Linked DNA regions of Rubrivivax gelatinosus IL144. The protein of the gene in region 1 interacts with the protein of each later gene in a pairwise test. Links are inferred from orthologs where the notes say so. Each region holds a gene or a part of one and is shown in the gene's direction. Other genes may lie near its edges.

Region 1 (6,760 bases):
GCACCGGCGAGCGCATCGAGATCAGCCACCGCAGCAACAGCCGCGCGAACTACGCCGCCGGCAGCGTGCGCGCGGCGCGTTTCCTCGTCGCCCACGGGCCCGGGCTGTACGGCATGGCCGACGTCCTGGGCCTCTGAGCGCGCCCGCCGATGCAGGGCCTGGAGCACTTCTGGGGCGAGGCCGACACGGTCGGCCGCATCGTCGCGCTGCTGCTGTTCACGATGTCGGTCGTGGCCTGGCTGCTGATCGTCTGGAAGGGCCTGCTGCTGCGCCGCGCCGGCGCCGACATCCGCCGCGCCGTGCCGGCCTTCTGGGACTCGGCCTCGATCGGCGACGGCCGCAGCCGCGTGCAGGCGCTGGACCGTGAAGGCGTGCTGCTGCCGCTGGTCGACGCCGCCGTCGCGCCGGCCGCCGGCGGCACGCTCGAAGGCGCGGCCGCGCTCGAAGCGCGGCTCACGCGCCGCTTGCGCGACGCGCTGCACCGCGGCCTCGCGCACCTGCAGTTCGGCCAGGTCATCCTGGCTTCGATCGGCAGCACCGCGCCCTTCGTCGGCCTGTTCGGCACCGTCTGGGCGATCCACCACGCGCTCACCGGCATCGGCGACGCCGGCACGCTGACGATCGAGAAGGTCGCCGGCCCGGTCGGCGAAGCGCTGGTGATGACCGCCGCCGGCATCGCCGTCGCCGTGCCCGCGGTGCTGGCCTTCAACACCTTCGGCAAGCTGGTCGCCGCCTGCGAGGCCGAGCTCGAAGGTTTCGCCCACGACCTGCGCCGCATGGTGCTGGACGCACCGCAGGACTGAGAGCAGCGGCGATGGCTTTCGGACGCCTGGACCGATCGAGCCCGCCGCCGCCGATCAGCGACATCAACATGACGCCGCTGATCGACGTCATGCTGGTGCTGCTGGTGATCTTCATCGTCACCGCGCCGCTGCTGGCCTCCAGCCTGAAGCTCGACCTGCCGGCCGCCGGCGCCTCGACGCCGTCGGACACGCCGGGTTTCGTCGCCGTCGCGCTCGACGCCGACGGCCAGCTCTACCTGGGTGAACAGCGCGCCAGCGCCGAGGAAGTCGAGCGTGCGCTGCGCGAGGCCGGCGCACGCGATCCGCAGACCGAAGTGCGGCTGCGCGCCGACCGCGCCGTGCCCTACGGCCAGGTCGCCGGCTTGATCGACGTCGCCCAACGTGCGGGCTTGTCGCGCATCGGCTTCGTCACCGAGCCTGCCGCACCCAGGTAGCTCCCTACAATCCGGGGGATGAACGAAAAGTACGTCCCCGCGGAAGTCGAAACCGCCGCCCAGGCGCACTGGAACGCCACCGGCGCGTTCAAGGTCGTCGAAGATCAGAGCAAGCCCAAGTTCTACGCCTGCTCGATGCTGCCCTACCCCAGCGGCAAGCTGCACATGGGGCACGTGCGCAACTACACCATCAACGACATGATGGCGCGCTACCTGCGCATGAAGGGCATGAACGTCCTGATGCCGATGGGCTGGGACGCCTTCGGCCTGCCGGCGGAGAACGCGGCCATCGACAACGGCGTCGCGCCGGCGAAGTGGACGCGCGCCAACATCGCCGACATGAAGAGCCAGATGCAGCCGCTGGGCCTGGCCTTCGACTGGAGCCGCGAGGTCGCCACCTGCGACGCCGGCTACTACAAGTGGAACCAGTGGTTCTTCCTGAAGATGCTCGAGAAGGGCATCGCCTACAAGAAGACGCAGATCGTCAACTGGGACCCGATCGACCAGACGGTGCTGGCCAACGAGCAGGTCGTCGACGGCCGCGGCTGGCGCTCGGGCGCGATCGTCGAGAAGCGCGAGATCCCCGGCTACTACCTGGCGATCACGAAGTACGCCGACGAGCTGCTCGCCGGCGTCAACGACAGCACCAGCGCCCACTACCTCGAAGGCTGGCCGGAGCGCGTGCGCCTGATGCAGGAGCACTGGATCGGCAAGAGCGAAGGCGTGCGCTTCGCCTTCACGCACGACATCCGCGGCGCCGACGGCGAGCTGATCCAGGGCGGGCGCATGTACGTCTTCACGACGCGCGCCGACACGATCAAGGGCGTCACCTTCTGCGCCGTCGCGCCCGAGCACCCGCTGGCGCAGCACGCCGCGCGCGACAACCCCGAGCTGGCCGCGTTCATCGAGACCTGCAAGAAGGGCGGCACGACCGAGGCCGAACTGGCGCTCAAGGAGAAGGAAGGCCGCCCGACCGGCCTCTTCGTCACCCACCCGCTGACCGGCGAACAGGTGCCGGTCTGGGTCGGCAACTACGTGCTGATGAGCTACGGCGACGGCGCGGTGATGGGCGTGCCGGCGCACGACGAGCGTGACTTCTCCTTCGCCAAGAAGTACGGCCTGAACATCGTCCAGGTGGTGCACGTCGACGGCGAGCACTACGACTACGAGCGCTGGCAGGACTGGTACGGCGACAAGACGCGCGGCGTGACGATCAACTCCGGCAACTACAGCGGCCTGCCGTACAAGCAGGCCGTCGACGCCGTCGCCGCCGCGCTGGCCGCCAAGGGCCTGGGCGAGAAGAAGACCACCTGGCGCCTGCGCGACTGGGGCATCAGCCGCCAGCGCTACTGGGGCACGCCGATCCCGATCATCCACTGCCCGCACTGCGGCGACGTGCCGGTGCCCGAGAAGGACCTGCCGGTCGTGCTGCCCGAGGATCTGGTGCCGGACGGCAGCGGCAACCCGCTGAACAAGTGCGAGTCCTTCCTGAACGTCGCCTGCCCGAAGTGCGGCGCCGCCGCCCGGCGCGAGACGGACACGATGGACACCTTCGTCGACTCGTCCTGGTACTACATGCGCTACTGCTGCCCGGACAGCGACGGCGCGATGGTCGACGCGCGCAACGAGTACTGGATGCCGATGGACCAGTACATCGGCGGCATCGAGCACGCGGTGCTGCACCTGCTGTACGCGCGCTTCTGGACCAAGGCGATGCGCGACATCGGCCTGGTGAGCTTCAGCGAGCCGTTCACGCGGCTGTTCACGCAGGGCATGCTGCTCAACGAGTCCTACTACCGCGAGGACGCGTCGGGCAAGAAGCGCTGGTTCTACCCGAGCGAAGTCGACGTGAAGTTCGACGAGCGTGGCCAGCCGGTGGGCGCCGTGGCCAAGGCCGACGGCCAGCCGGTGCAGCTCGGCGGCATCGAGAAGATGTCCAAGAGCAAGAACAACGTCGTCGAGCCGCGCGACATCATCGCCCGGTTCGGCGCCGACACCGCGCGCACCTTCACGATGTTCGCCGGCCCGCCGGACCAGAGCGCCGCGTGGTCGGACTCGGGCGCCGAAGGCGTGTTCCGCTTCCTGCGCCGGCTCTGGAGCTTCGGCGTCAAGGTCGCGCCGCGCGTGGCCGCCGCCGGCGCCGCGCCGCAGGGCACGAACCCGCTGCGCTACGAGGTGCACACGCTGCTCAAGCAGATCGGTGCCGACTACGACCGGCTGCAATACAACACCGTCGTCTCCGGCGCGATGAAGCTGCTGAACGCGCTGGAAGACGGCGCCGGCGCAGCCGACGACGCGACGCTGCGCGAAGGCGTCGGCATCCTGCTGCGCGCGCTGTACCCGGCGGCGCCGCACATCACGCACGCGCTGTGGGGCGAGCTCGGCTTCGCCGCCACGCTGGGCGAGCTGATCGACGCGCCCTGGCCCGAGGTCGACGACGCCGCGCTCGAGCGTTCGGAGATCGAGCTCGTGCTGCAGATCGCCGGCAAGACGCGCGGCAGCGTGCGCATCCCCGCCGACGCCGACCGCAAGGCGATCGAGGCGGCGGCGCTGGCCTCGCCCGAGTTCGCCAAGTTCGGCGAAGGCAAGGCGGCCAAGAAGGTCATCGTCGTGCCGGGCCGGCTCGTCAATGTCGTCGTCTGACCGCCGCCGCGCGCTGGGCGCGATCGCCGCGCTGGGCGCGCTCGCGCTCGGCGGTTGCGGCTTCCAGCTGCGCCGGCCGCAGAAGCCCAGCTTCGAGCGCATCGCGCTCGTCGGCTTCAAGCCGAAGTCGACGCTGGCGGCGGCGCTGCGCCGTGCGCTCGAACCCGACGTGCGCATCGTCGACGTGCCGGCGGCCGCGCAGGTCATCCTGCAGGTCACCGAGGACAAGCGCGAGAAGAGCGTCGTCGCTTCCACCTCCGCCGCCCAGGTGCGCGAGTTCGAGATCCGCGTGCGCCTGCACTTCAGCGCCCACACGCCCGACGGCCGCGAGCTGATCGCGCCGACCGAGCTGCTGCGCGAGGAAGACCTGAGCTACAGCGAAACCGCGGCCCTGGCCAAGCAGTTCGAGGAAGCCGACCTGTACCGCGACATGGAGAACGACATCGTCATCCAGGTCATGCGACGCCTGGCGGCGATCCGCCTGTAACGATGCAACTGCGTCCGGAACAGCTCGAGCAGCGCCTGCAGCGCGGGCTCGACACGCTCTACACGATCCACGGCGACGAGCCGCTGCTGGCCCAGGAAGCGGGCGATGCGATCCGCGCCGCCGCGCGCGCCGCCGGCTTCGTCGAGCGCCAGGTCTTCACCGTCGGCCAGCACTTCGACTGGAGCGGCCTGCTCGGCGCCTCGCAGGCGCTGTCGCTGTTCGCCGACCGCCAGCTGATCGAGATCCGCATCCCCAACGGCAAACCCGGCAAGGACGGCTCGGAAGCGCTTCAGCGCTACTGCCAGCAGCTCTCGCCCGAGGTGCTGACGCTGGTGACGCTGCCCAAGCTCGATTTCCAGCAGCAGAAGTCGGCCTGGTTCGCCGCGCTCGACGGCGCCGGCCCGGTGCTCAAGGTCGAGCCGGTCGAACGCAAGGCGCTGCCGGCCTGGCTGGCGCAGCGCCTGGGCCGCCAGGGCCAGCGTGTGGCCAGCGGCGAAGCCGGGCAGCAGACGCTGGCCTTCTTCGCCGACCGCGTCGAAGGCAATCTGCTGGCCGCGCACCAGGAGCTGCAGAAGCTCGCGCTGCTGTACCCGCCGGGCGAACTGAGCTTCGAGCAGGTCGAGGCCGCGGTGCTCGACGTCGCACGCTACGACGTCTTCAAGCTCGGCGAGGCGGTGCTCGCCGGCCAGGTGGCACGCGCGCTGCGCATGCTCGACGGCCTGCGCGCCGAAGGCGAGGCGCCGGTGCTGGTGCACTGGACGCTGGCCGAGGACCTGCGCGGCCTGGCACGCGTGCGCGCCGCCGTCGACGACGGCAAGCCGCTGCCCCTGGCGCTGCGCGAAGCGCGTGTCTGGGGCACGAAAGAAAAGCTCTACGAACGCGTCGTGCCGACGCTGGCCGGCCACCAGGCACAGCACCTGGTGCAGGCGGCGAGCACGGTCGACGGCATCGTCAAGGGCCTGCGCCACCCCGACTGGCCGGCCGAACCCTGGGACGCGCTGCGCCGCTTGGTGCTGATGGCCGTCGAGGCCGCCGCCGCGGCCGGCACGCCGACGCGCGGCACGCGCGCCAGCATGCCGCGCGCGCTGGCGCTGCACGCCTAGGAGCTTGGCGGCTTCGCCGCCCAAGCTCCTAGGCTGCGCCGGCACGTTGGGCTCCCCCTAGTCCCCCTCCGAGATGGGGCTCCAGCTCGTCAGACCGCACCCTCCAGCCTCCCTCCGGGAGGGAGGCTCCAGTCAGTCTGACGAATGCTGTGGTGCGGTTCCGCCCACGTCGGCAGTTGCCAGACTCCGCCGCGCAGCCTGCTGGCTCAGTAACCGCGGCCGCGATCGACGAGGTGAGCGACGGGCCGGCCGTCGCGCCAGGCGCGCAGGTTGGCCGCGGCGACGCGGCTGGCGCTGCGCGGGTCGGTCGCTGCCGCAGCGTGCGGCAGCACGGTGACGCGCGGATGGGCCCAGAAGGCGTGGCCCGCCGGCAGCGGTTCTTGGCGGAAGACGTCGAGCACCGCGTGGTGCAGCCGGCCGGTGTCCAGCGCCGCCAGCAGGTCGGGCTCGACGACGTGGGTGCCGCGGCCCAGGTTCACCAGTGACGCGCCTGCGGGCAGCGCGGCGAGGAAACGGGCGTCGATCAGATCGCGCGTGGCCGGCGTCAGCGGCAGCAGGTTGACGACGATCTCGGCGGCCGCCAGCAACGGCGCCAGCTCGCGGCCGCGGTGCCAGTGCTCGACGCGGTAGCCCAGCGCCGCCAGGCGCGCGCCGACCGTGCCGCCCATCTCCCCGCGCCCCAGCACCAGCACCGGCACCTCGTCGGCGCGGCGCTGCGCGTGCGGCCGCCACAGGCCTTCGCGCTGGCGCGCGGCGTAGTCGAAGAAGCCGCGGTGCAGCGCCAGCACGGCCCACGACGCGGTCTCGGCCATCGCCGCGTTCATCACCGGGTCGACCATGCGCGCCACCGGCACGCCGGGCGGCAGCGTCGGGTCGGCGAGCAGGCGGTCGACACCGGCCCACAAGGACTGCACCAGCGCCAGCGAGGGCATGCCGGCCAGCGCGCCGGGCGGCGGGTTGGCGACGACGGCGACATCGGCATCGCCGTCGTCGCACCAGCGTGCTTCGGGCAGCGCGGCGGCCAGCTCCTGCCGCCAGCGCGCGTCGATCTCGCCGGCGAGGCGGACCTTCATGCGTGCGCCGCCGCCACGAGCGCGGCCAGCGCCGCGTCCACCGTCGCTTCGCGCACCGCGGCGCGGTCGCCGCCGAGTTGCAGCAGCCGGGCCTCGGTGCGCCCGGCCACGGCCCAGGCGATCCAGACCGTGCCGACCGGCTTGCCGGGCACCGCGCCACCCGGGCCGGCGATGCCGGTGACGGCCAGCGTCAGCTCGACCGGCGCGCGCGCCAGCA
Region 2 (7,892 bases), 3.4 Mb from region 1 along the record:
CCAGGTCAGGCCTTCTTCGGAGGGAACGGCATGGGAGGGCATCGGGCCACTTTACCCGCGCGCCGGCGCCGGGCGCCCGGCATGGCTAGCATGAGCTCATGCAGATTCCGACCCGAGACGAGATCGCCGCCGCTGCGGCCCGCATCGCACCGGACGTGCGTCGCACGCCGCTGTGGCGCCTGCCCGGCGCCGCGCTGGGCCTGGACTGCGCCGAGGTCTGGCTGAAGCTCGAGCAGCTGCAGCTGTCGGGCAGCTTCAAGGCGCGCGGCATGTTCAACCGGCTGCGCTCGCTGCCGGTGCCCGAGGCCGGCGCGATCGTCGCGTCGGGCGGAAACGCCGGCATCGCGGTGGCCGCCGCGGCGCGTGCGCTGGGCGTGCCCTGCGAGGTCTTCGTGCCGGAGGTGAGCAGCGCCGCCAAGCGCGCCGCGCTGGCGGCGCTGGGCGCCCGTGTCGTCGTGCACGGCGCGGCCTACGCCGACGCCTACGCTGCCAGCGTCGAGCGCCAGCGCGAGACCGGCGCGCTGGCGATGCACGCCTACGACCAGCCCGAGGTCGTCGCCGGTGCCGGCACGCTGGCCGCGGAGATCGAAGCCGAGGCCGGCGTGCCCGACCGGCTGCTGGTCTCGGTCGGCGGCGGCGGGCTGGTGGCCGGCATCGCCGCCTGGTTCGAGGGCCGCACGCGCATCGAGGCGCTGGAGCCGGCGCGTGCGCCGACACTGCACGCGGCGCTGGCCGCCGGCGAGCCGGTCGACGTCGAGGTCGGCGGCGTCGCCGCCGATTCGCTGGGCGCGCGCCGCCTCGGCACGATCGCCTGGCAGGTCGCGTTGCGCCATCCGCTGGTGTCGACGCTGCTCGACGACGAGGCCATCCGCGCCGCCCAGCTTCGCCTGTGGCGCGAGCTGCGGCTGGCGGTCGAGCCGGCGGCGGCGCTGCCGCTGGCGGCACTCTGGTCGGGCGCGTTGAAGCCGGCCGCGCACGAGCGCGTCGCGGTCGTCGTCTGCGGCGCCAACCTCGACCCGGCGACGCTCGCCTGATCAGCCGAGGCCCAGGAACTCCAGCACCGGCGCCACGGTCTGCGCCGGGTCTTCCTCGTGCGGCACGTGGCCGAGCGCGGGGAAGACGACCAGTCGGCCGCCCGGGATGCGCCGGGCGAAATCCTCGCCGGCCGACGGCGGGATGATGGTGTCGCGCCCGCCCCAGAGGATCAGCGTCGGCAGGCGCAGCGTCGAGATGCGCGCGGCGTCCTCGCCGGAGCGCGCGATCTTCAGCCGCTCGACCAGCGCGCGGCGGTTGCCTTCGCGCAGCGTCAGCTCGAAGTAGCGGTCGACGAGCTCCGGCGTCACGCGCGACGGATCGCCGTAGGCGCTGGCCAGGCCCTGGGTCACCGCGGTGCGCGGCAGCACCCATTCGAAGACCCGGCCCAGGCCGGGCACCCGCGCGAACTGCCAGGCCAGCGGCATGGCCTTGGACTTGAACACCGTGCCGCTGGCGTCGACGAGGATCAGGCGCTCGATGCGCTGCGGCGCCATCGCCGCCAGCCGCCACGCGACCTCGCCGCCCAGCGAGTTGCCGCCGACGGCGAAACGCTGCACGCCCAGCTGGTCCATCAGTTCGAGCACGAAACGCGCGTAGGCCTCGCCGTCGTAGCGCTGGCCGGCGTAGCGCCCGGCCCAGGGGCCGGTGAGGCCGAAACCCGGCAGGTCCAGCGTGATGACGCGGCGCCGGGGCGCGATCGCATGCACCCAGCCTTCCCAGGTGTGCAGGCTCGAGGAGGTGCCGTGCAGCAGCACCAGCGGCGCGTCGCCGTGGCGCGGTCCCTGGTCGCGCAGGTGCACGAGCTGGCCGCCGAGCTCGACGAAGTCCGAGGGCGGCGGCGCCCAGTTGGCGACCAGCGACTCGACGCTGCGGTCGGGGGCACGCGACATCGCCAGCAGCGCCGCGGTCGCCATCAGCAGCAGGCCGAGCAGACGGAGCAGCAGGCGCATGGAGAGCGGGGCGGGGACGCGGAAGCCGGGGTGCGCGGCATTGTAGGCAGCGCCCGGCGGCCGCCCGGCCGCGCCGACCCCCTCCCTACAATCCCCGGATGCCCTTCGTTCACCTGCGGACGCACACCGAGTATTCCGTCGTCGACGGCACCTTGCGCATCGACGACGCGGCCGACGCCGCCAAGGCCGACGGCCAGCCGGCGCTGGCCATCACCGACCTGTCCAACCTCTTCGGCGCGATCAAGTTCTACAAGGCCTGCCGCGGCGCGGGCGTCAAGCCCGTCGTCGGCGTCGACGTCTGGATGGACCCGCTGCCCGACGCCGCCGAGCGCCAGCCGACGCGCCTGGCGCTGCTGGTGCAGGACCGCGGCGGCTACCTGAACCTCTGCGAGCTGCTGGCGCGCGCCTGGACGCAGAACGTGCAGCGCAACCAGGCCTGGCTGAAGTGGGAATGGCTGCGCGAGCTCTCGGGCGGGCTGATCGCGATGTCCGGTGCCGACATGGGCGCCGTCGGCCAGGCGCTGCTGGCCGGCGACGAGGAGCGTGCCGCTGCCGCCGCGCGCGAGCTGGCCGACATCTTTCCGGGCCGCTTCTATCTGGAGCTGCAGCGTGCCGGTTTGCCGACCAACGAGGCCCAGGTGCGGGCCGCGGTGCCGCTGGCCGCGCGTCTGGGGCTGCCGGTCGTCGCCACGCACCCGATCCAGTTCCTCGGCCCCGACGACTTCGAGGCCCACGAGGCGCGGGTCTGCATCGCCGAAGGCGAGACGCTGGCCAACCCCAAGCGCATCAAGCGCTTCACGCGCGAGCAGCACTTCAAGACCGCCGAGCAGATGCAGGCCTTGTTCGCCGACGTGCCCAGCGCGATCGCGAACACGGTGGAGATCGCGCGCCGCTGCAGCCTGACGCTGGTGCTGGGCAAGCCGCGCCTGCCCGACTTCCCGACCCCCGACGGCTCGCCGATCGAGGTCTATTTCCGCAAGGCCTCGCACGAAGGGCTGGAGAAGCGCCTGGCGGCGCTGTTCCCGAAGGAGGAAGAGCGCGACAAGCGCCGCCCCGAGTACGTCGAGCGCCTGGAGTTCGAGCTCGACACCATCTTGAAGATGGGTTTCCCGGGCTACTTCCTCATCGTCTCGGACTTCATCGTCTGGGCCAAGGCCAACGGCTGCCCGGTGGGCCCGGGCCGCGGCTCGGGCGCGGGCTCGCTGGTCGCCTACGCGCTGTTCATCACCGACCTCGACCCGCTGCAGTACAAGCTGCTGTTCGAGCGCTTCCTGAACCCGGAGCGCGTGTCGATGCCCGACTTCGACATCGACTTCTGCCAGGGCAACCGCGACCGTGTGATCCGGTACGTGAAGGAGAAGTACGGCCGCGACGCGGTGGGCCAGATCGCGACCTTCGGCACGATGGCCGCCAAGGCCGCGCTGCGCGACGTCGGCCGCGTGCTGGGCATGGGCTACGGCCACGTCGACAGCATCGCCAAGCTGATCCCGGCGCCGCCGGGCAAGACGGTGACGCTGGCCAAGGTGCCCGAGAAACCCGACCCCGGCATCATCTACGCGCGCCAGGAAGAACCCGAGATCGACCGCCGCGAGGCCGCCGAGGAGGAAGTGGCCGAGCTGCTGTCGCTGGCCACGCGTGTCGAAGGCATGGTGCGCAACATCGGCATGCACGCCGGCGGCGTGCTGATCGCGCCGGGCAAGATCACCGACTTCTGTCCGCTGTACCAGCAGCCCGGCAGCGACAGCGCGGTCAGCCAGTACGACAAGGACGACGTCGAGGCCATCGGCCTGGTGAAGTTCGACTTTCTGGGGCTGGCGACGCTGACGATCCTGGAGCTGGCGCGCCAGTACATCGTCGCGCGGCGGCCGAACATGAAGGACTTCAGCTACGAGACGCTGCCGCTGGACGACCAGCGTGTCTACAAGCTCTTCTCCGACGGCCTGACCGAGGCGGTGTTCCAGTTCGAATCGCGCGGCATGCAGGGCATGCTGCGCGAGGCCAAGCCCAGCCGGCTGGAAGACCTGATCGCGCTGAACGCGCTGTACCGCCCGGGCCCGATGGACCTGATCCCGACCTTCGTCGCGCGCAAGCACGGCAAGGAGACGGTCGAGTACCCGCACCCGCTGCTGGAGACCGTGCTCGGCGAGACCTACGGCGTCATGGTCTACCAGGAGCAGGTGATGCAGACGGCGCAGGTGCTGGGCGGCTATTCGCTCGGCGGCGCCGACTTGCTGCGCCGCGCGATGGGCAAGAAGAAGGCCGAGGAGATGGCCAAGCACCGCGCGATCTTCCGCGAGGGTGCGGCCAAGAAGGACATCCCCGAAGCGAAGGCCGACGAGGTCTTCGACTTGATGGAGAAGTTCGCCGGCTACGGCTTCAACAAGTCGCACGCGGCCGCGTACTCGCTGCTGGCCTATCACACGGCCTGGATCAAGGTGCACTGCACGGCCGAGTTCTTCGCGGCCAACATGACGATCGAAGCCGACAACACCGACAAGCTGAAGGTGCTGCTGGCCGACGCCAAGCTGTTCGGCATCCGCTTCGATCCGCCCGACGTCAACACCGGCACGCTGCGTTTCGAGCCGATCGAGGACAAGCGCATCCGCTACGGCCTGGGTGCCGTCAAGGGCACCGGCGCGGGTGCGATCGAGGCCATCGTCGCGGCGCGCGAAGGCCGCTCGGGCGACGGCGGCGGCCCGTTCCGCAGCCTGTTCGACTTCTGCGCGCGGGTCGACCGCCAGCGTGTCAACAAGCGTGTCGTCGAGGCGCTGATCAAGGCCGGTGCCTTCGACTCGCTGCACGCCGACCGCGCCGCGACGCTGGCCAGCGTCGGCCTGGCTTTCGAGTGGGCCGACACGCAGGCCGCCAACAAGGACCAGGGCGGGCTGTTCGACTTCGGCGACGCGCACGGATCGAGCACGCAGGAGCCGGCGCTGGTCGCCGTGGAGCCGTGGTCGGTGCGCGAGCGGCTGATGCAGGAGAAGATCGCCATCGGCTTCTACCTGTCGGGCCATCTGTTCGACGCCTGCCGCGACGAGGTGCGCAAGTTCGTTCGCCGCGACATCGTCGAGCTGGTCGACTCGCGCGAGCCGCAGTCGGTGGCCGGCATCGTCTCCGAGCTGCGTGTCATCAACGGCCAGCGCGGGCGTGTCGCGATCTTCAAGCTCGACGACGGCAGCGAGGCCATCGAGGCCGTGGCCAACGAGGAACTGCTGGACGCCAGCCGCGAGCTGTTGCGCGAAGACGAACTGGTCATCGTCGTCGGCAAGCTGCAGCCCGACCGCTTCTCCGGCGGCCTGCGCCTGAATGCGCAGCAGGTCTGGGACCTGGCGACGGCGCGTGCGCGTTTCGGCCGCTACCTGTCGGTGGAGGTCAACGGTGGCCTGCCGCCGGTAGCCGACGTGCTGAAGCTGTGGCCGGCGCGCCGCGTCGAGACCGAGGAGGGCGAGACCCAGCAAGGCCTGGCGGTGCGGCTCAAGCTCAAACGTGCGACGGCCGTCGGCGAGCTCGACCTCGGCAGCGACGCACGCTTCTGGCCCTGCGACGAGGCGCTGGCGCGCTGGAAAACGATCGCCGAGCAGGGGCGCGCATCCATCGTCTACGAGTGAAAGCGTTTGTTTCGCGCGGCCTTGTCTGACATCCGGTGCGTGGCGGGCGGCGTTGAACTCCCGTGATCCACTTTCTGGAGACCCGATGAGAAAGACGATCGCGAGCGCATGCTTGAGCGTGCTGGCGCTGGCCGGCGGTGCCGCCCAGGCCACCAATGTCGGCGTGTCGGTCGAGATCAGCCAGCCCGGCGTCTACGGCCGCGTGGACATCGGCCGCTTCCCGCAGCCGGCGGTCATCGTGCCGCAGCCGGTGATCATCGGCCGGCCGGTCGTCGTCGCGCCCGAGCCGGTCTACATGTGGGTGCCTCCGGGCCACCGCAAGCACTGGGGCCGCTACTGCGGCCAGTACCACGCCTGCGGCGTGCCGGTGTACTTCGTCGACCACCGCTGGTACGGCCGGCACGTGATGCCGGCACGCGAAGTGCGATACGAGCGCCGCGAAGACCGGCGCGACGATCGCTGGGATCGTCGTGACGACCGTCGGGACGATCGACGGGATGATTGGCGCGACGACCGCCGTGGCCCGCCCGGGCCGCGTGACGACCACCGCGGCCCGCCGGGGCATCACGACGACCCCCGCGGCCCGCGCTGAGCCGCGCAGCGCCGGCGCCGAGTCGGACGTGTCGCACGCGGCGGCGCGGCCTGCACCGATCGGCGCCGCCGCCCTCACGGCGCAGGATCCTCGCATCGCAAGCACCGAGGATCCACGATGAAGAACCTCCATCGGAACCGTTGCATGCCGGCCTGGCTGGCGCTGGTCGGCGCGCTGGCCGCCGGCAGCGTGATGGCCGCGGAACCCGCGGCCGCGCCGCCGGCGCAGGGCACCGTCGTCGCACTCGACGGCCACGAACGGCGCGAGGATCGCCGCGAAGACCGCCGGGAAGACAGACGCGAAGACCGCCGCGAAGATCGCCGTGAAGACCGCCGCGACGACCTCGTCAGCGACGCGCGCGAGGAACGGCGCGAAGACCGCCGGGAAGACCGGCGCCAGGACCGCCGCGAAGATCGACGCGAAGAACGCCGGGACGAACGTCGCGACTGAGGCCACTAGCTTGCGGCGCGCCGCGCCGCAAACGCCGGCCGGCCTTCACTTCGCCGCTTTCGCCGCCTTGGCGGGCTTGGCCTCGCCGCCGGCCCAGGCGGCGCCGGCCACCGTCAGCCCGGCCTGCGAGAAGCGCGCGGCGTTGCCGGCGCCGATGCCGGGCACACGGTCGACCATGTCGGCCCAGCTCTTGAACGCGCCGGCCTTGCGCGCTTCGAGGATCTTGGCCGACAGCCCGGGGCCGATGCCTTTGACGGTCTCCAGCTCGGCCTGGCTGGCTTGGTTGGCGTCGACCGCGGCGTGGGCGTTGAAGGCGAAGGCCGCGAACAGCAGCGCGGCGACGGGACGCAGGAATCGCTTCATGGAGGGCTCCCTCGGCACCAGGTGCCGTCGTGGCCCGCCGGCCCCATGCCGACGGTGCACGGGGCGCATTCTTCGCAGCCGCAGGACGCCCGGCATCCCTCCGCCGGGCGCCACCGAGCGGTGCACCGCGCCGGGCGAGTGCTTGAGCCGTGGCAGACCACCGGTGGAGGGGCCGGATATAGTCGCCGTCGCCGCCGCGCACGGCGGTGCGAGATGGTGAACCTTCCGAGATGACTTCTCTTTTTGCCTTCAACCTGACCGAGCACCGGACGCTGTTCGTGCAGCTCGACGCGCTCGAAGCCGAGGTCGAGCGTGCCGGCGAGACGATCGCGCGCGCGCTCGAAGCCGGCGGCAAGCTGCTGGTCTGCGGCAACGGCGGCTCGGCCGCCGACAGCCAGCACATCGCCGCCGAGCTGACGGGCCGCTTCATCCGCGACCGCCGGCCGCTGGCGGCGATCGCGCTGACGACCGACACCTCGGCGCTGACCAGCATCGCCAACGACTACGCCTTCGACGACGTGTTCGCGCGCCCGGTGCGCGCGCTGGGCCGCGCCGGCGACGTGCTGCTGGGCATCTCGACCTCGGGCAACTCGGCCAACGTGCTGCGCGCGGTGGACGCCGCGCGTGAACTGGGCATCACGTCGATCGGCCTGCTGGGCCGCGACGGCGGCGCGTTGCGCACGCGCTGCGACCAGGCGATCGTCGTGCCGAGCACGACGACGGCGCGCATCCAGGAAGCGCACATCCTGATCGGCCACACGCTGTGCGGGCTGGTCGAACAGAAGCTGGGGCTGGCATGAGCCCTCAGGACTTGTCTGGGGCTCATTCCCGCTTGGCGGGACCGGCCGCCAGGCCGGAGGGTGCTCCAGTGAGTGTTACCGCCACCTGGCTGCG
Region 3 (6,784 bases), 2.9 Mb from region 1 along the record:
CGGCAAGGCGCTGCCGCTGAAGACCATCGTCGACGAGGCGATCGCGCTGGGCGGCTGCGGCAGCGTCAAGCACGTGCTGGTGCACAAGCGCACCGGCGCCGACATCCCGTTCGACGCCTCGCGCGACCTCTGGCTGGCCGACCTGGTGGCCGATCAGAGCGAGGTCTGCGAGCCCGAGTGGGTCGAGGCCGAACACCCGCTGTTCCTGCTCTACACCAGCGGCTCGACCGGCAAGCCCAAGGGCGTGCAGCACTCGACTGGCGGCTACCTGCTGCACGCGGCGCTGACCACCAAGTGGACCTTCGACTTGAAGGAAGACGACGTCTTCTGGTGCACCGCCGACATCGGCTGGGTCACCGGCCACACCTACATCACCTACGGCCCGCTGGCGCTGGGCGGCACCGAGATCGTCTTCGAAGGCGTGCCGACCTTCCCCGACGCCAGCCGCTTCTGGAAGATGATCCAGGACCACAAGGTCAGCATCTTCTACACCGCACCGACGGCGATCCGCTCGCTGATCAAGGCCGCCGAGGCCAACGAGGCGGTGCATCCGAAGAGCTTCGACCTGTCGTCGCTGCGCATCCTGGGGTCGGTCGGCGAGCCGATCAACCCGGCGGCGTGGGAGTGGTATCACAAGCACGTCGGCGGTGGCCGCTGCCCGATCGTCGACACCTTCTGGCAGACCGAGACCGGCGGCCACATGATCACGCCGCTGCCGGGCGTGACGACGCTGGTGCCGGGCTCGTGCACGCTGCCGTTCCCGGGCATCCAGGCGGCCGTCGTCGACGAGACCGGCAAGGACGTGCCCTGGGGCCAGGGCGGCATCCTGGTCGTCAAGAAGCCGTGGCCGAGCATGATCCGCACGATTTGGGGCGACCCGGAGCGCTTCAAGAAGAGCTACTACCCGGCCGACTTCCACGGCAAGTACTACCTGGCGGGCGACGGCGCGATCCGCGACCCGAAGACCGGCTACTTCACGATCACCGGCCGCATCGACGACGTGCTCAACGTCTCGGGCCACCGCATGGGCACGATGGAGATCGAGTCGGCCCTGGTCAGCCACACCGAGCTGGTGGCCGAGGCGGCGGTCGTCGGCCGCCCGGACGACACCACCGGCGAGGCGATCTGCGCCTTCGTCGTGCTGAAGCGCCCGCGCCCGACCGGCGACGAGGCCAAGAAGCTGGCCAACGAACTGCGCAACTGGGTGGCCAAGGAGATCGGCCCGATTGCCAAGCCCAAGGACATCCGCTTCGGCGAGAACCTGCCCAAGACGCGCTCCGGCAAGATCATGCGCCGCCTGCTGCGCTCGATCGCGCGCGGCGAGGCGATCACCCAGGACACCTCGACGCTGGAAAACCCGGCAATTCTCGATCAGTTGTCGCAGACCAACTGAGCCGCCGCTGCGGCATCGAAAGGGGCTCCTCGGAGCCCTTTTGCTTTCCTGGCCGGCGTTCTTGAGCAAAGCGTCATGCCGGCCGCGCGCATCGGTCCTCGGCCTTCGGCTACATTGGTCGGCAATGTGGTGGAGAGATCGCCGGAGAGCGAAGGATGTGGTTTCTGGTCATCGGGCTGTTGCTGCTGGTGCTGTACCTGGCCGGCGTCGAGCCCGTGTCGGCGTGGCACTGGATCTGGATCGCGTTGCCCTTCGGCGCCGCGGCGCTCTGGTGGACCTTCGCCGACGCTTCCGGCCTGACGCGCAAGCGTGCCGAGGAGAAGATCGAAGCCCGCAAGCGCGCCCGGCGCCAGCGCGACATCGACGCGCTGGGCCTCAACCCGCAGCAGCAGAAGCGTGTGCACGAACTTCGCCGTGGCGACAGCCCCGCCCCGGTGAAGGAGCCGCGCCGACGCGACCCGAGTCTCTGAGGGGCGAACGCACGTCACGCCAGTGACGTCCCGCCGAAGGCGGGAGCCGGCGCGCAAGCACCGGCTCCCGGCCTTTGTTTCCCGCCCCGCGCGGGGCCGACGGCCCGCGTCGCCGGCAGCGGCACAATCGCCGCTCCCCGACTCGACGCCAGGAAAGGCCGCCCCCGATGCTCGTGCATCCGCAATTCGACCCGGTCGCGATCGCGCTCGGACCGGTCCAGATCCACTGGTACGGGCTGACCTACCTCGTCGCTTTCGGGCTGTTCCTGCTGCTGGCGCGGCTGCGTGCGGCGCAGCCGCAGTTCGCGCAAGCCGGCTGGACCAAGCAGGACGTCGAGGACCTGCTGTTCTACGGCGTCGTCGGCGTCATCGTCGGCGGCCGCCTGGGCTACGCGCTGTTCTACAAGCCGGGTGAGTACCTGGCGCACCCGCTGGAGATCCTGCAGGTCTGGAAGGGCGGCATGTCCTTCCACGGCGGGCTGCTGGGCGTCATCGGCGCGATGGCGCTGTTCGCGCGCCGCAAGGGGCGGTCCTTCCTGGAGGTCACCGACTTCGTCGCGCCTTGCGTGCCGACCGGGCTGGCCTCGGGGCGCATCGGCAACTTCATCAACGGCGAACTCTGGGGCCGCGCGGCCGACCCGTCGCTGCCCTGGGCAATGGTGTTCCCGCAGAGCGGCAGCCTGACGCCGCGCCACCCGTCGCAGCTCTACCAGTTCGCGCTCGAAGGGCTGCTGCTGTTCGTCGTGCTGTGGCTGTACTCGCGCCACCCGCGGCCCACCGGGCGCGTCTCGGGTGCTTTCCTGATCGGCTACGGCAGTCTGCGTTTCACCGCCGAGTACTTCCGCGAGCCCGACAGCTTCCTCGGCCTGCTGGCGCTGAACATGAGCATGGGCCAGTGGCTGTGCGTGCCGATGGTGCTGGCCGGCATCGGCCTGTGGATCTGGTCGGGGCGGGCGGTAGGATCGGCGCGATGAGACAGATCTTCCTCGACACCGAAACCACCGGCCTGTCGGCCGTCGACGGTGACCGTCTGGTCGAAGTCGGCTGCATCGAGATGCTGAACCGGCGCCTGTCGGGCCGCACGCTGCACCACTACCTGAACCCGGAGCGCTCCAGCAATCCGGAGGCGGTCAAGGTGCACGGCCTGACCGACGAGTTCCTCGCCGACAAGCCGCTGTTCGCCGCCGTCGCCGACGAGTTCATCGAGTTCGTGCGTGACGCCGAGCTGATCATCCACAACGCCGCGTTCGACGTCGGCTTCCTCGACGCCGAACTGACGCGCCTGGGCAAACCGCGTTTGGCCGAACTGGGCTGCACGATCACCGACAGCCTGCTGATGGCGCGCGAGCTGTTCCCCGGCAAGGCGAACTCGCTGGACGCGCTGTGCAAGCGGCTGGAGGTCGACAACAGCAACCGCGCGCTGCACGGCGCGCTGCTCGACGCGGGGCTGCTGGCCGAGGTCTACATCCGCATGACGCGGGGCCAGGACTCGCTGGTCATCGACGTCGTCGAAGAAGGCGGCTCGGCGCTCGAAGTGGCGGCCATCGACCTGTCGCAGTTCACGCTGCCGGTGCTCGCCGCGAGCGAGCAGGAGGCGGCCGCGCACGAGGCCGTTCTGGCCGAACTCGACAAATCGAGCAACGGGCGCACCATTTGGCGCCAAGTCATGGCATAATGCGAGGCTCACCGGCGCTGACAACTGCTTTGCAGCGGTCAGGCCAGCCGGGCGGTTAGCTCAGCGGTAGAGCACTGCCTTCACACGGCAGGGGTCGCAGGTTCGAACCCTGCACCGCCCACCAAAACACCACGCAACGCCACCTCCGGGTGGCGTTGTCGTTTGTGCGTCTCGCCTGGGCTTCTGGTGGCTTCTCGCACAGACGCCGTGCTCAGGATGACCGGTGGGAGTCGGCCATGGATTAAGGCTGCGATGAGGCCATCACCGGCTCCCCAGCGCGGTCTTCACGGGTTGGCGCAGGAAGGCTTCGGCCGCGGCGCGCGAGAAACGGTCGGACGGGATGGCCGTGCCTTCCGAGATGGACACCAGGTTGACGTTGCCGAACCCTTCGATCTCCCCGGCGAACGCCGGCAAGTAGGCGCCGGTCAACGAGTGGACGTCGGTGCGGATCTGCAGAATGACTGGCCGGCCGTAGCCCTTGACGAAGTAGAAGGGCCGCCGCTCGTACAGGCATATGTCGGAGGGCGAACCGGCGCCGCTCACCGCAATGCCGGCGGCGCGTTCCACTCGGGCGCTGTTCCAGACGCAGCGTGCTCCCTGTCCTGCATCCACCGACGGCAGCCCCTCTACGCCGTCCTGCGTACGCGGCCTGTCGCATTCGGGATCGGCGCCGGTGTCCTCGTGCAGCACCAGTGCCCGAGGCGGTCGCTGCGGGTCCAGCAGCTCGCTCAGCGTGGCCGCCATGCCCCCCAGGGACGATTCGCAGGTCGTTTCGATCTGGACCGAGCGCGCATGGAAAACCGCTGGCTGGCATTGGTTGCCGGGATCGGCACCGATGGCGCGGTAGGTCTCGTACTTGGCCCAGCGGCGGCCGTCGAACAGCTCTTCTTCCTCGTGAACCACCAGGTTCGCCAGCGTCGCCTCCGGCACTGCCGGCGCAGGCGTCGGTGCTTGGCCCTTGGACACCAGGCAGGCGCCATAGCTGATGTCCAGAAATTTGCGCATACCGGGCACGTAGCCCTTGCCGGCACGCACCACACGCAAGGGCACGGTGTCGACGGCAGACCCGGTTGCGCCGGCGGCGCCGGGCTTGGCCGCATCGCAACCGGCAACGACCAGCGCAAGGATGACTGGCAACAGAGCGCGGATCTTGTTCTGGCGGGCGCTTGAGCGCCGCGGGGAATGCCGCCGCACGCTACTTCACCTTCACCAAGTCGACCCGGCGGTTCTTGGCTCGTCCGTCCTCCGTGCTGTTGTCGGCGACGGGGCGGTCCATGCCGTACCCCGTGGCGCTGAGGCGCTTGGCGTCGACGCCGGCAGCGGCCACCGCGACCATCACCGATTTAGCGCGGGCTGCCGACAGCTGGCGGTTGGCGGCGGCACTGCCGACGTTGTCGGTGTGCCCTTCGATGGCCAGCTTGAGCGATGGATCGGCTTTCAGCAGTGCGGCGATCTCGCGCACGGCCGCCTGGCCATCGGTCTTCAAGTCGGATTTGCCGGTGTCGAAGTTGATGTGCAACGTCGCCACACCGGTCTTCTTGATCTGGTCCGCGAGCTGGCCGGCAGTGACCGCCTCTTCCATCTCGCTCGGCTCGACGATGGTGAGCATGTAGTTGTGGGCGTTCGTGATGTCCAGCACCGCCACCGGCGGCTTGTCGGCAGCAGACAGGGTGAAGACATGGGCGCCCGTGACGAGGGCGATGCGATCGTTGAAGTTGATGCCGTCGTTGAGCGGGCGGCCGCCTAGCTTCTTGGCCGCGGCCAGGTAGCTGCGGTAGATCTTGATTTCGCCCGGGGCAGTGCCTTTGAGAGTGCCGTAGTCCGTGCGTGTGACACGGCCCTCGAACGATGTGGGGCTGCCCTTGACGAGCTTGCCGGCCACATTTGGAGTAACGACCGAGAACTCCAGGACCGTCTGGTTCATCAGCTCCGTGCCGGCCACACGCGAAAGCAGCGGATGGTCCTGGGGGGTGGCTTGCGCATGCGCGCTACCAATGCCGGCTGTCATGGCCACGAGCCAAACGCCCAGTGCGGCAAGCCATGTTCTTGTTAGTCGATTGCTGATTTGCTGAGCGTTCATCTGCACGATCTCATCTCCGCAAGAGCGCAGCGGATTTGCTGGCTCGGGGTGGTGGTCAATTGGAAACCGCTTTGTTGGCGATCGAGGACTTGATGGTCTATCCGCGCGAACTTAACAAGTGGCAAGTTGTTCGCATTGCTGGCATGGAGTATTGAAATTCAGTCCTCGAACGGTCGCATCCCCTTGTTGCCGGATATCGGGTGCGTGCTGTAACGATCGACACTCGAATGCGCCTCCCTGGATGACGTCTGGAAGGCCTGGCGCAGGGGTAAACGCCACGCCGCCGGGGTCACCGGGCTCTGCCGTCAACGGCCGCTCGCAGCGGCCTTAGGACCTCGCTCGCCCTTCAAGGCTGGCGCCGACGGCCGTGCTAACATGAACCGCAACAAGGCCTTCGCAAGGCCCGGGTCGCAGGTCCGAACCCCTGCATCGCCCACAGGATCACCACGCGACGCCACCTCCGGGTGGCGTCGGCGTTTCCGGTGCGCGGGTCCAACGAGTCTCGATGATGGTGAGTGACATTCCAGCCGGCCCCGCCTGCGGCCGCGTGACCCTGCTGGGCGCCGGCCCCGGCGACCCCGAACTGCTGACGATCAAGGGCCTGAAGGCGCTGCAGGGCGCCTCGCTGCTGCTCTACGACGCGCTGGTCAGCGACGAGATCCTGGCGCTGGCGCCGGCTTCGGCCGAGCGGCTGTACGTCGGCAAGCAGGCGTCGCGGCACGCGCTGCCGCAGGACGAGATCATCGCCTTGATGCTGCGCCTGGCGCGCGAGGGGCGCTCGCTGGTGCGGCTCAAGGGCGGCGACGGCTACATCTTCGGCCGCGGCGGCGAGGAGGCGATCGCGCTGGCCGAAGCCGGCGTGCCCTTCGACGTCATCCCGGGGCTGAGCGCCGCGCAGGGCGCCGGCGCCAGCGCCGGCATCCCGCTGACGCACCGCGACCACGCCGCGGCGCTGGTCTTCGCCACCGGCCATCTGCGCGCCGACGGCCAGGGCATCGACCTGGACTGGGCGGCGCTGGCGCGGCCGCGGCAGACGCTGGTCATCTACATGGGCGTCGGCACGCTGGCGCTGATCTGCCGCGAACTGGTCGCGCACGGCCTGCCGGCCGACACGCCGGCGGCCGTCGTCGAACGTGCGACGCTGCCCGACGAGCGCTGCATCACCG

What was found.
Region 2: the proteins of holA (region 1) and dnaE interact in binary tests that used the Escherichia coli proteins (3 or more experiments, as listed by UniProt). The link is inferred for Rubrivivax gelatinosus IL144 from one-to-one orthologs.
Region 3: the proteins of holA (region 1) and dnaQ interact in binary tests that used the Escherichia coli proteins (3 or more experiments, as listed by UniProt). The link is inferred for Rubrivivax gelatinosus IL144 from one-to-one orthologs.

The regions. Positions count from the first base shown.
Region 1 is NC_017075.1:4,835,131-4,841,890, forward strand. The notes cover bases 3,452-6,419. They hold holA (DNA polymerase III subunit delta), read left to right. Parts: upstream 3,452-4,369; coding sequence 4,370-5,470; downstream 5,471-6,419. Other genes in these bases: leuS (leucine--tRNA ligase), read left to right, coding at 3,452-3,880; RGE_RS22075 (LPS-assembly lipoprotein LptE), read left to right, coding at 3,867-4,367; RGE_RS22085 (2-hydroxyacid dehydrogenase), read right to left, coding at 5,677-6,419. In the rest of the region: dapB (4-hydroxy-tetrahydrodipicolinate reductase), read left to right, coding at 1-137; RGE_RS22060 (MotA/TolQ/ExbB proton channel family protein), read left to right, coding at 150-803; RGE_RS22065 (ExbD/TolR family protein), read left to right, coding at 815-1,237; more of leuS, read left to right, coding at 1,256-3,451; more of RGE_RS22085, read right to left, coding at 6,420-6,543; RGE_RS22090 (CinA family protein), read right to left, coding at 6,540-6,760. UniProt on the Escherichia coli protein: Part of the beta sliding clamp loading complex, which hydrolyzes ATP to load the beta clamp onto primed DNA to form the DNA replication pre-initiation complex.
Region 2 is NC_017075.1:1,399,437-1,407,328, forward strand. Bases 1,694-5,793 are described here. They hold dnaE (DNA polymerase III subunit alpha), read left to right. Parts: upstream 1,694-2,083; coding sequence 2,084-5,593; downstream 5,594-5,793. Other genes in these bases: RGE_RS06705 (alpha/beta fold hydrolase), read right to left, coding at 1,694-1,985; RGE_RS06715 (hypothetical protein), read left to right, coding at 5,679-5,793. Also shown: argE (acetylornithine deacetylase), read right to left, coding at 1-42; RGE_RS06700 (serine/threonine dehydratase), read left to right, coding at 99-1,034; more of RGE_RS06705, read right to left, coding at 1,035-1,693; more of RGE_RS06715, read left to right, coding at 5,794-6,185; RGE_RS24260 (hypothetical protein), read left to right, coding at 6,303-6,635; RGE_RS06725 (ComEA family DNA-binding protein), read right to left, coding at 6,681-6,998; RGE_RS06730 (D-sedoheptulose-7-phosphate isomerase), read left to right, coding at 7,229-7,798; rfaE1 (D-glycero-beta-D-manno-heptose-7-phosphate kinase), read left to right, coding at 7,867-7,892. UniProt on the Escherichia coli protein: DNA polymerase III is a complex, multichain enzyme responsible for most of the replicative synthesis in bacteria. This DNA polymerase also exhibits 3' to 5' exonuclease activity. The alpha chain is the DNA polymerase catalytic subunit.
Region 3 is NC_017075.1:1,949,421-1,956,204, forward strand. What follows is about bases 1,694-4,685. They hold dnaQ (DNA polymerase III subunit epsilon), read left to right. Parts: upstream 1,694-2,833; coding sequence 2,834-3,538; downstream 3,539-4,685. Other genes in these bases: RGE_RS09120 (TIGR04438 family Trp-rich protein), read left to right, coding at 1,694-1,863; lgt (prolipoprotein diacylglyceryl transferase), read left to right, coding at 2,031-2,837; RGE_RS09140 (hypothetical protein), read right to left, coding at 3,800-4,675. In the rest of the region: acs (acetate--CoA ligase), read left to right, coding at 1-1,393; more of RGE_RS09120, read left to right, coding at 1,549-1,693; RGE_RS23140 (OmpA family protein), read right to left, coding at 4,734-5,618; cobA (uroporphyrinogen-III C-methyltransferase), read left to right, coding at 6,124-6,784. UniProt on the Escherichia coli protein: DNA polymerase III is a complex, multichain enzyme responsible for most of the replicative synthesis in bacteria. The epsilon subunit contain the editing function and is a proofreading 3'-5' exonuclease.